One region of the Streptomyces sp. NPDC014894 genome, then DNA from elsewhere that is predicted to be linked to it. Evidence: riboswitches for the same ligand, from Rfam matches in the RefSeq annotation. Region 1 holds a riboswitch; the other holds the start of a gene.

Evidence for each region. Region 1 has a riboswitch for glycine ahead of gcvT (glycine cleavage system aminomethyltransferase GcvT). Riboswitches for the same ligand answer to the same signal wherever they lie in the genome.
Region 2: another riboswitch for glycine. It lies ahead of gcvP (aminomethyl-transferring glycine dehydrogenase); the one in region 1 lies ahead of gcvT (glycine cleavage system aminomethyltransferase GcvT).

What each region holds. Positions count from the first base shown of each region.
Region 1 is NZ_JBIBWD010000001.1:258,253-262,978, forward strand. It holds gene glyA (serine hydroxymethyltransferase) at 1-461, opposite strand, end outside; gene gcvH (glycine cleavage system protein GcvH) at 486-863, opposite strand; gene gcvT (glycine cleavage system aminomethyltransferase GcvT) at 1,108-2,223, opposite strand; glycine riboswitch at 2,388-2,484, opposite strand; gene ACF089_RS01105 (AAA family ATPase) at 2,776-3,450, shown strand; gene ACF089_RS01110 (enhanced serine sensitivity protein SseB) at 3,917-4,693, shown strand.
Region 2 is NZ_JBIBWD010000015.1:162,852-167,577, forward strand. It holds gene gcvP (aminomethyl-transferring glycine dehydrogenase) at 1-1,766, opposite strand, end outside; glycine riboswitch at 1,953-2,050, opposite strand; gene ACF089_RS29815 (PRC-barrel domain-containing protein) at 2,165-2,548, shown strand; gene ACF089_RS29820 (DNA polymerase IV) at 2,458-4,149, opposite strand; gene ACF089_RS29825 (MerR family transcriptional regulator) at 4,285-4,726, opposite strand, start outside.

The sequences.
Region 1 (4,726 bases):
ACCTGGCCGGTGGCGTCGTCCACGTGGTAGGCGACCACGTTGTAGAGCTTGCCAGAGAAGTTGATCTTCATTCCATGGGTCAGGTGCCCGCCGTGCGCGAGATTCAGACCCATGATCGTGTCGCCGGGCTTCAGCAGGGCGAACATCGCCGCCGCGTTCGCCTGGGCCCCGGAGTGCGGCTGCACATTGGCGTGCTCGGCGCCGAACAGCTCCTTGACCCGGTCGATCGCGATCTGCTCGATGACGTCGACATGCTCACAGCCGCCGTAGTAGCGGCGACCCGGATAACCCTCGGCGTACTTGTTGGTGAGGACCGAGCCCTGTGCCTCCATCACCGCGACCGGAGCGAAGTTCTCCGAGGCGATCATTTCCAGGGTGGACTGCTGACGGTGGAGCTCGGCGTCGACGGCGGCGGCGACGTCCGGGTCCAGCTCGTGGAGAGGGGTGTTGAGAAGCGACATCTCGGGTCCCTGTCGTAGTCGTGGTCAGTTACCGGAAAAGGCGGTGTACTCATCGGCGGAGAGCAGGTCCTTCGGCTCCTCGCTCACCCGCACCTTGAACAGCCAGCCGCCCTCGAAGGGCGCGCTGTTCACCAGCGACGGGTCGTCCACCACGTTCTGATTGGCCTCGGTGACCTCACCGGACACGGGCGAGTACAGATCGCTGACGGACTTGGTCGACTCCAGCTCTCCGCAGGTCTCGCCCGCGGTCACGGTGTCGCCCACCACGGGGAGCTGGGCGTAGACGACATCACCGAGCGCGCCGGCGGCGAACTCCGTGATCCCGACCGTCGACACGCCGTCCTCGGCGTCCGACAGCCACTCGTGCTCCTTGCTGTAGCGCAGCTGCTGGGGGTTGCTCATGACCTGAATTCTCCTGTATGCGGGAAGGGCGGATGTACGTGCTGGGGGTACGGCGGGGTGCCGCTGGTCACTTCTGACGCCGGTACGCGGTCGTGCGCGCCGTACGCGTCGGCCGTCGCGCCGCCGCGCGGGCGGTGCGCCGAGGCCGGGACGCGCCCGTACGTCTCGTCCGGAGCGCCGTCGCGCGCCGAGGCCGGGACGTCGCCGTGCGCGCCGGCCCGAAGGCCGTCGGGTGCGCCGGACGTCACTTCGCGCGCTGGTAGAACGGCAGCGCGACGACCTCGTACGGCTCGTGCGCCCCGCGGATGTCGACGCCGACGCCCTCGGCGCCCGGGGCGGCGTGCGCCGCGTCCACATAAGCGATGGCGATCGGCTTCCCCAGCGTGGGCGAGGGCGCGCCCGAGGTGACCTCGCCGATCACCGCGCCGCCCGCGACCACCGGATACCCGGCGCGCGGGACCCGCCGGCCCTCGGCGATCAGCCCGACCAGCTTCCGCGGCGGAGCGCTCTCGGCGCGCTCGGCGGCCGCGGCCAGGGCCGCGCGGCCGACGAAGTCGCCCGCCTTCTCGAACTTCACGACCCGGCCGAGACCGGCGTCGAAGGGGGTGAGGCCGGTGGTCAGCTCATGCCCGTACAGCGGCATGCCCGCCTCCAGGCGCAGGGTGTCCCGGCAGGACAGACCGCAGGGGACCAGACCGGCGGCGGCGCCCGCCTCGGTCAGCGCCCGCCACAGCTCCTCTGCGTGCCGGGGCTCGACGAACAGCTCGAAGCCGTCCTCGCCGGTGTAGCCCGTACGGGCGATCAGCGCGGGGACCCCGGCGACCGTGCCGGGCAGGCCGGCGTAGTACTTCAGACCGTCCAGATCGGCGTCGGTGACGGCCTTCAGGATGCCGGGGGACTCCGGGCCCTGGATCGCGATCAGCGCGTACGCGTCCCGGTCGTCGCGCACCTCGGCGTCGAAGCCGGCGGCCCGCTCGGTGATCGCGTCCAGCACGGTCTGGGCGTTCCCGGCGTTCGCGACGACCATGTACTCGGTCTCGCCGAGCCGGTAGACGATCAGATCGTCCAGGATCCCGCCGTCCTCGCGGCAGATCATGGTGTAGCGGGCCCGGCCCACACCCACCGAACCGATGTTCCCGACCAGGGCGTAGTCCAGCAGCGCGGCGGCGGCGGGACCGGTGACGGTGATCTCGCCCATGTGGGAGAGGTCGAAGAGGCCCGCCCGGGTGCGGACGGCGTGGTGCTCGTCGCGCTCGCTGCCGTACCGCAGCGGCATGTCCCAGCCCGCGAAGTCGGTCATGGTCGCGCCCAGCGAGCGATGAAGGGCGTCGAGCGCTGTCTGGCGATGGGCGTTGCTCATGGATAGGGCTCCCAAGGGCATGCGGGCGAGGACGACCCTCCCCATCTGTCATCGGAACCTGAGAGGTTCGTCGCGACCGTATGTACGGGTGACCGTACGTACCGGTGGCCGTGACTTGCACCTTGGGTGGAGCCGCGCAGGGCGGCCCGCTTTTCAGATCTGCCTCATCGCACGCGGTACGGGGCCTGAGAGATTCAAGGGAGGAACTTGCTCCTTCGGCGCCCGGCACCGAGGTGCCCGGGACTCTCCCGCGTGGATTCAAGCGGCCGGTATGCAGTTGGCGGGCACATCATTGCACGCATTCGGCGCTGGTGGGGGTGTGGTCCCGGCCGTTCGGGGCCGGGCCGGGAAGCGCCCCGGGCCGGGGCGGGGGCGAGCGCCGGGCGGAGCCGGGGAGCGGGGCGGCGCGGGCCCCGGCGCCGGTCCGCGCGAAAGCGCGGACGGCGCGCCACACGCCGGACGCGCCTCGGGCACAAATCAGTTGTGTCCCATTACCATTTCTTTACGCTTCTTGGGCAAGTGTGTGGGTGACCTGACAAGGGGGAGGGTGTGATGACGTTGCAGCACTCCGGTGCGTACGCCACGACCGCGGGTGTGCCCGCGCAGGCACAGCCGGCGGTCAGCGGGCTCCACGGGGGAGTGGGGGCCCGGCCCGTGCTGCGGGACCTCAGGGACCGCGCCGGGCGCAGCCCGCGGCGGCTGATGTTCGCCGCGGGGGATCTGGTGGTGGTGTCCGGGCTGCCGGGCAGCGGGAAGTCGACCCTGATCAGACGTGCCGCGAGAGGCCGGGGCATCGATTCGCAGGACGCCCGGGACCGCTGGGACGCGCGCACGCCGGCGTTCCTCCCCTACGCGGTCTACCGCCCCCTGGTCCGGCTCGCGCACTACGCCGGGCTGCGGCGCGCGCTCCGCTCCGGCGAGAGCGTGGTCGTCCACGACTGCGGTACGCAGGCCTGGGTGCGGCGCTGGCTGGCCCGCCGGGCGCGGAGCCGGGGCACGGCGCTCCATCTGATCCTGCTCGACGTCCCGCCGACGGTGGCCCGGCAGGGGCAGCGCGAGCGGGGCCGGGGCGTCTCCGGGTACGCCTTCGCCCGGCACCGCCGGGGTGTCGGCCGGCTGATCGCCGACGCGGAGGCGGGCCGTCTTCCGGCGGGCTGCTCCTCCGCGGTGCTCCTCGACCGCGACTCCGCGAGCGTCCTCACCCGCCTCGGCTTCGATCCGTCCTGACGCCTGCCCTGACTCGACGCCTGCCCCCGCCGTTCGTCCCGCCACCCGTCCCCGCCGACTGCCCACGCCGCCCGTCCCCGCCGTCCGGTACTCGTCCTGCCCGCCTGCCCCGAGGCCCGTCCCGCCGCCAGGCCGCCCGCCCCCTTTCCGAGACCTGTCCCGCGGCCTGTCCCGGCGCCCCCGTACCGGTGACCGGCCCGAGACCTGCCCCGCACCTCCGGCCGGCCCGGCTTCCTCGCCCCGGCCCGTCCCGCCCGGGCCCCTCGGCCGCCCGGGCCCTCCGCCGCACCCCCGCACCCGCGGGGCTCCCGCCCCGCACCCCCGCACCCCCCGCTACGTGCGCCGGATCCGCCCCCGGCGTGCCTCCCGCACCCCCGGAGGGCGGTGCTCAGGAGGCGGAGGGCGGCATTAGGGTCGGGGGAAAGCCGAGGGGACGACCGGCCAAGCCGGGGGAGAGGGCCAGCACATGACCATTCCGGAGCAGGCACAGCCATACCCGTACACCGGCGGCTGGCCCGCCAACGAGCTGGAGGAGACGCTCGCGGCCTCCCTCGGCGACCCCTCCGCCGGCGCCCGGCTCGTCGAAGTCCTCGGCCGCAGCCCGCTCTGGGTGCCGCTGCCCCGGGGCGGCTCCCCGGACAGCCGCGATCTCGATCTGCCCACCATGGAGATCGACGGCGCTCCCTATGTCCCCGTCTTCAGCTCCGAACAGCAGTTCATGAGCTGCGTCGGCGGCCATATGGCCTTCACCGTCGCCCCCGCCCGCGACTTCGCCCGGGGGCTGCCCCCGCAGCTGGGCATCGCCGTCAACCCGGGCGGCGCGGTCGGCGCGCCGCTCCCCCCGCCCGCCGTGGCCGAGCTGTGCCGGGCCGGAGTGCCCGCCGCGCCCGACGGACCCGCCGCCGGCGGCCGGGTACGGATGTTCGAGCCGGACTGGCAGGAGGAGCCGGTCGACTTCCTCGCCGCCGCCGCGGGAGAGTTCCACGAGGCCCGCGTCGTCCTCACCGCCCGCCGCGCGCTCGCCTCCGTCGAGGGCGACCCGCCCGCCCTCTTCATCGGCGTCCAGCTCTCCTCCTGGGAGGGCCCCGGCGGCTCCGCCCCCCTCGACGCGCTCGGCCGGGCGCTCGGCCGGGTCCAGGTGCCCTGGCCGGTCAATCTCGTCCTCCTCGATGTGGCGCGGGACCCGGTCGCCGACTGGATGCTCGCCACGGTCCGGCCCTTCTACCAGCGGGATCACCGCTAGAGCCCGCCCCGGGAACCCGGGGCCGCCGCCGCG
Region 2 (4,726 bases), on a different contig from region 1:
CGGTGGTAGGCGCGGACGGCGAGCAGCCCGGCGAGTTCGCCCTGCGAGCCCGCGTTGGGCTGGATGGAGACCTTGTCATAGCCGGTGACCTCGGCGAGCCGCTCCTCCAGCTCACGGATGAGGGTGAGATATCCGCCGGCCTGGTCGACCGGGGCGAAGGGGTGCATCTGCCCGAACTCGGGCCAGGTGACCGGCTCCATCTCGGTGGTCGCGTTCAGCTTCATCGTGCATGAGCCGAGCGGGATCATGCCCCGGTCGAGCGCGTAGTCGCGGTCGGAGAGCCGGCGCAGATAGCGCAGCATCGCCGTCTCGGAGCGGTGCTGGTGGAAGACCGGGTGGGTGAGGTAGTCGTCGGTCCGCAGCAGCTCGGCCGGCAGGGTGTCCTCGGCGGACCCGTCGAGCGCCTCGATGTCGGCGCTGACGCCGAAGGCGGCCCACACCGCGGTGAGGTGGGTGCGCAGCGTGGTCTCGTCGCAGGCGGCCGAGACATGCGAGTCGTCCACCGCGCGGAGGTTGACCCCGCCCTCGCGGGCGGCCGCGACCACCTCGGCCGCGCGGCCCGGGACGCGTACGGTCACGGTGTCGAAGTACGCGCCGTGCACGACCTCGACGCCGCCCGCGCGCAGCCCGGCGGCGAGCAGGGTGGCGTAGCGATGGGTGCGGCGGGCGATGGTGCGCAGTCCGTCCGGCCCGTGGTAGACGGCGTACATGCCGGCCATCACGGCGAGCAGCACCTGGGCGGTGCAGATGTTGCTGGTGGCCTTCTCGCGGCGGATGTGCTGCTCACGGGTCTGGAGCGCGAGCCGGTACGCCTTGTTCCCGTCGGCGTCGACGGAGACGCCGACGAGCCGTCCGGGCAGGCTGCGGGCGAACTTCTCACGCACGGCCATGAAGCCGGCGTGCGGGCCGCCGAAGCCCATGGGGACGCCGAAGCGCTGGGTGGTGCCCACGGCGATGTCCGCGCCCAGCTCCCCGGGCGGGGTGAGCAGGGTCAGCGCCAGCAGATCGGCGGCGACGGTGACGATCGCGCCGAGCGCCTGCGCCTCCTCGATGACCGGCTTGATGTCGCGCACGGCTCCGGACGCGCCCGGGTACTGGAGCAGCACGCCGAAGACGCCGCGCTCGGCGATCTCGGCGGGGATGCCCTCGCCGAGGTCGGCGGCGACGACCTCGACGCCGGTCGGCTCCGCGCGGGTCCGGATCACCGCGAGGGTCTGCGGCAGCACATCGGCGTCGACCAGGAAGACGCCCTGCTTGACCTTGCCGACCCGGCGGGCGAGCGACATCGCCTCGGCGGCCGCGGTGCCCTCGTCGAGGAGGGAGGCTCCGGAAGTGGGCAGTCCGGTCAGTTCGGCGACCATGGTCTGGAAGTTCAGCAGGGCCTCGAGCCGGCCCTGGGAGATCTCCGGCTGGTAGGGCGTGTACGCCGTGTACCAGGCCGGGTTCTCCATGACATTGCGCAGGATGACCGGGGGTGTGAAGGTGCCGTGGTAGCCGAGGCCGATCATCGGCGTCAGCACCGCGTTGCGGTCGGCGAGGGTGCGCAGCTCGGCCAGCACCTCGGCCTCGGTGCGCGCCTCGGGCAGGCCCAGCGCCGAAGCGGTCTTGATGACGTCGGGGACGGCCGCGGCGGTCAGCTCGTCCAGCGAGCCGTATCCCACCTGGGCCAGCATCTTGGCCTGCGACGCGGCGTCGGGCCCGATGTGGCGCTGCTCGAACGGGATGCCCTGTTCGAGGCTGGAGAGCGGAATGCGGTTGGCGGTCATGTAGGAGGCCTCCTGGTCTGACGCGACCTGCGAGAGGCACCACCGCACGCGGGGTGCCCTGGACGGGCCTCCCCCTCTGTCATCTCAACCTGAGAGCTTCACCGGACCGCCTGCCTGCGACGCTCCGGCTTTCACCGTCGGTGAGAGCGGATGCCGTCCGACGCCCGCCCTGCTTTCCAGAGTGACCTCGTCCGCGCGGTACAGGGTGCCTGAGAGATTCCGGGGAGGATTTGCTCCTTCGGCGCCACCGTCGTCCTGCCGGTGGACTCTCCCGCGCGGGGTCAGCAGCCGCTTGCCAGCCTACCAGCGCGCCCTTTCAGCGATCGCTCAAGTGGCCGACGCCTTCGATGTGCCCTTTCGTATGGATTAAAGAGCAGTTGCGACCATATGGAGGGACCGTGCAGACCGATATCGATCCGCGCAGCCTGATCGGCCGCAAGGCGTTCGACCGCGACGGGGCCAAGATCGGCACCATCGACGAGGTGTACCTGGACGATGCCACCGGTACACCCGAATGGGCGGCGGTGCGCACCGGGCTCTTCAGCCGGGACGCCTTCGTCCCGCTGGAGCCGAGCACCTTCGCCGACGACATCCTCCGGGTCCCCTACGAACGCTCGCTGATCAAGGACGCGCCGGACTTCGGCGTCGGCCGCCATCTCTCCCCCGAGCAGGAGATCCAGCTCTACCAGCACTACGGCCTCGAACTCTCGGCGTCTCCGGAGGCTCCCGCTCCGCCCCCGGAGGACCGCTCCTTCGGCCGGCTGGCGGGCGACGAGGACTGACCACCGCGCCCAGCCCCGCCGGGCCCGTCGGCACCCCCGGCATCCGGCGCGGGCCCCGGCTCGGGCTCCGGCCCCGGCCCCGGCCCAGCGTCCGCCACCGCCGCCGACTCCGGTACGGGCAGCGGCCCGGCGTCCGTCCCGGCCTCCCCCGCCGCCCCGGCGCCCGGCTCCGGAACTTCCGCTCCCGCTCGCACTCCCACTCCCACCAGGGGCAGCGGATCGGACGGCATCAGATCCGGATCGTCCACCCGGAAGGTGCGCACCCGCCCCGGGGGCGAGCCGGGGCGCTCGAACCGCACGGTGACCCGCCCGACGCCGCTGCCCTGCACCCAGCCCGCCCCGTACAGGTCATGACGCACATCGTGCCCGGGCGTCCACTCCCGCACCGCGGGCACGTCCCCCTCCGCCTCCCCCGCCGCATCCGTCTCGCGCGCCCCGCCCGCCGGCCGCGCGTCCTGCTCCCCGGCGCCGTCCGGCCCGGGAGCGGGAAACACGGCCGCCGGTGCGCCGGCGGCGGCCTCCGCGGCGGCGGAGGCCTGGGCGAAGAGATCCTCCTGCGTGTAGTCCGCGAGCCCGGACACCCCGACGCCCAGCAGCCGCACCCCGCCGGTGGTGTCCACCGACTCCAGCAGCCGCGCGGCCGCCTCCCGGACCACCGAGGCGTCGTCCGTGGGGCCCCGCAGCGTCTCGGAGCGGGTCAGCGTCGAGAAGTCGTACCGCCGGACCTTCAGCACGATCGTCCGCCCCGAGTGCCCGGACTCGCGCAGCCGCGCCACACAGCGCAGCGCGAGCCGCTCCACCTCGGTCCGGATCCGCACCCGGTCGTGGAGATCCACATCGAAGGTGTCCTCGACCGAGACCGATTTGGTGTCCCGCTCGGCCACCACGGGCCGCTCGTCGTGACCCAGCGCCATGCGGTACAGCGAGGTCCCGTGCGCCCGCCCCAGCAGCCTCACCAGCTCGTCCTCGCCCGCCTCGGCGAGATCGGCGCAGGTCGTCATGCCCGCGCGCCGCAGATGCTCCCCCGTCGCCGGGCCGACCCCGGGCAGGATCCGCACCGACAGCGGGCCCAGCAGCTCCCGCTCGGCGCCCGGCTCCATCATCACCAGCCCGTCCGGCTTGGCCTGCTCCGAGGCGATCTTGGCGAGCATCTTGGAACCGGCGAGCCCCACCGAGCCGGTCAGCCCGGTCACCGCGCGTATGTCCACTCTCAGCCGCTCACCGGCGGCCAGCGCCGACGGCAGATCGTGCGCCGCGCCGCCGGCCTCCAGGTCCACGAAGGCCTCGTCCAGGCTGAGCGGCTCGACCAGCGGGGAGAGCGATCGCAGCAGCTCCATGACCTGATCGCTGATCGCACGGTAGAAGGAGAAGCGCGGCACCAGATACGCCGCGTTCGGCGCGAGCCGCCGGGCCTGCGCCATGGGCATCGCCGAGTGCGCCCCGAAGCGCCGGGCCTCGTACGAGGCGGTGGCGACCACTCCGCGCGGGCCGAGCCCCCCGACGATCACCGGTTTTCCGCGCAGACTGGGCTTGGCCGCCTGCTCCGCGGCAGCGTAGAAGGCGTCCATGTCCAGATGCAGGATCGTCGGCGCGGGTCTCACACCCTCGATGCTGCCCTACGGCACTGACATCGCCCCGGCCGACGGGCCCGCACCGGCCCGACCACCGGTCCCCGGCCCGGGGGCTCGTACCGCCGCAGGACCCTGCCGCGCCACGGCGGACAGCGGCCCAGACCGTCAGACCGCGCGATTCTGCCGCCGTCTGGCCAGCTCGTCGGCGGGATGGTGGCCGACGAGCGTCTCGCCGGTGTCGACCCGTTCGCCGTGCAGCTGCGACAGCGCGGTCTCCACATCGCGCCAGACCACCCCGACCGCGATCCCGAAGATCCCCTGACCGCCCTGGAGCAGACTCACCACCTCGTCGGGCGAGGAGCACTCGTAGACCGTCGCCCCGTCGCTCATCAGCGTCATCCGCTCCAGATCCGCGTGGTCGCGGCCGCGCAGATGCCGCACGGCGGCGCGGATGTTCTGCAGCGCCACCCCGGTGTCCAGGAAACGCTTGACGATCTTGAGGACGACCACATCCCGCAGGCTGTAGAGCCGCTGGGCCCCGGCGCCGTACGAGGGCCGCACACTGGGCTCGACCAGGCCGGTACGGCCCCAGTAGTCCAGCTGTCGA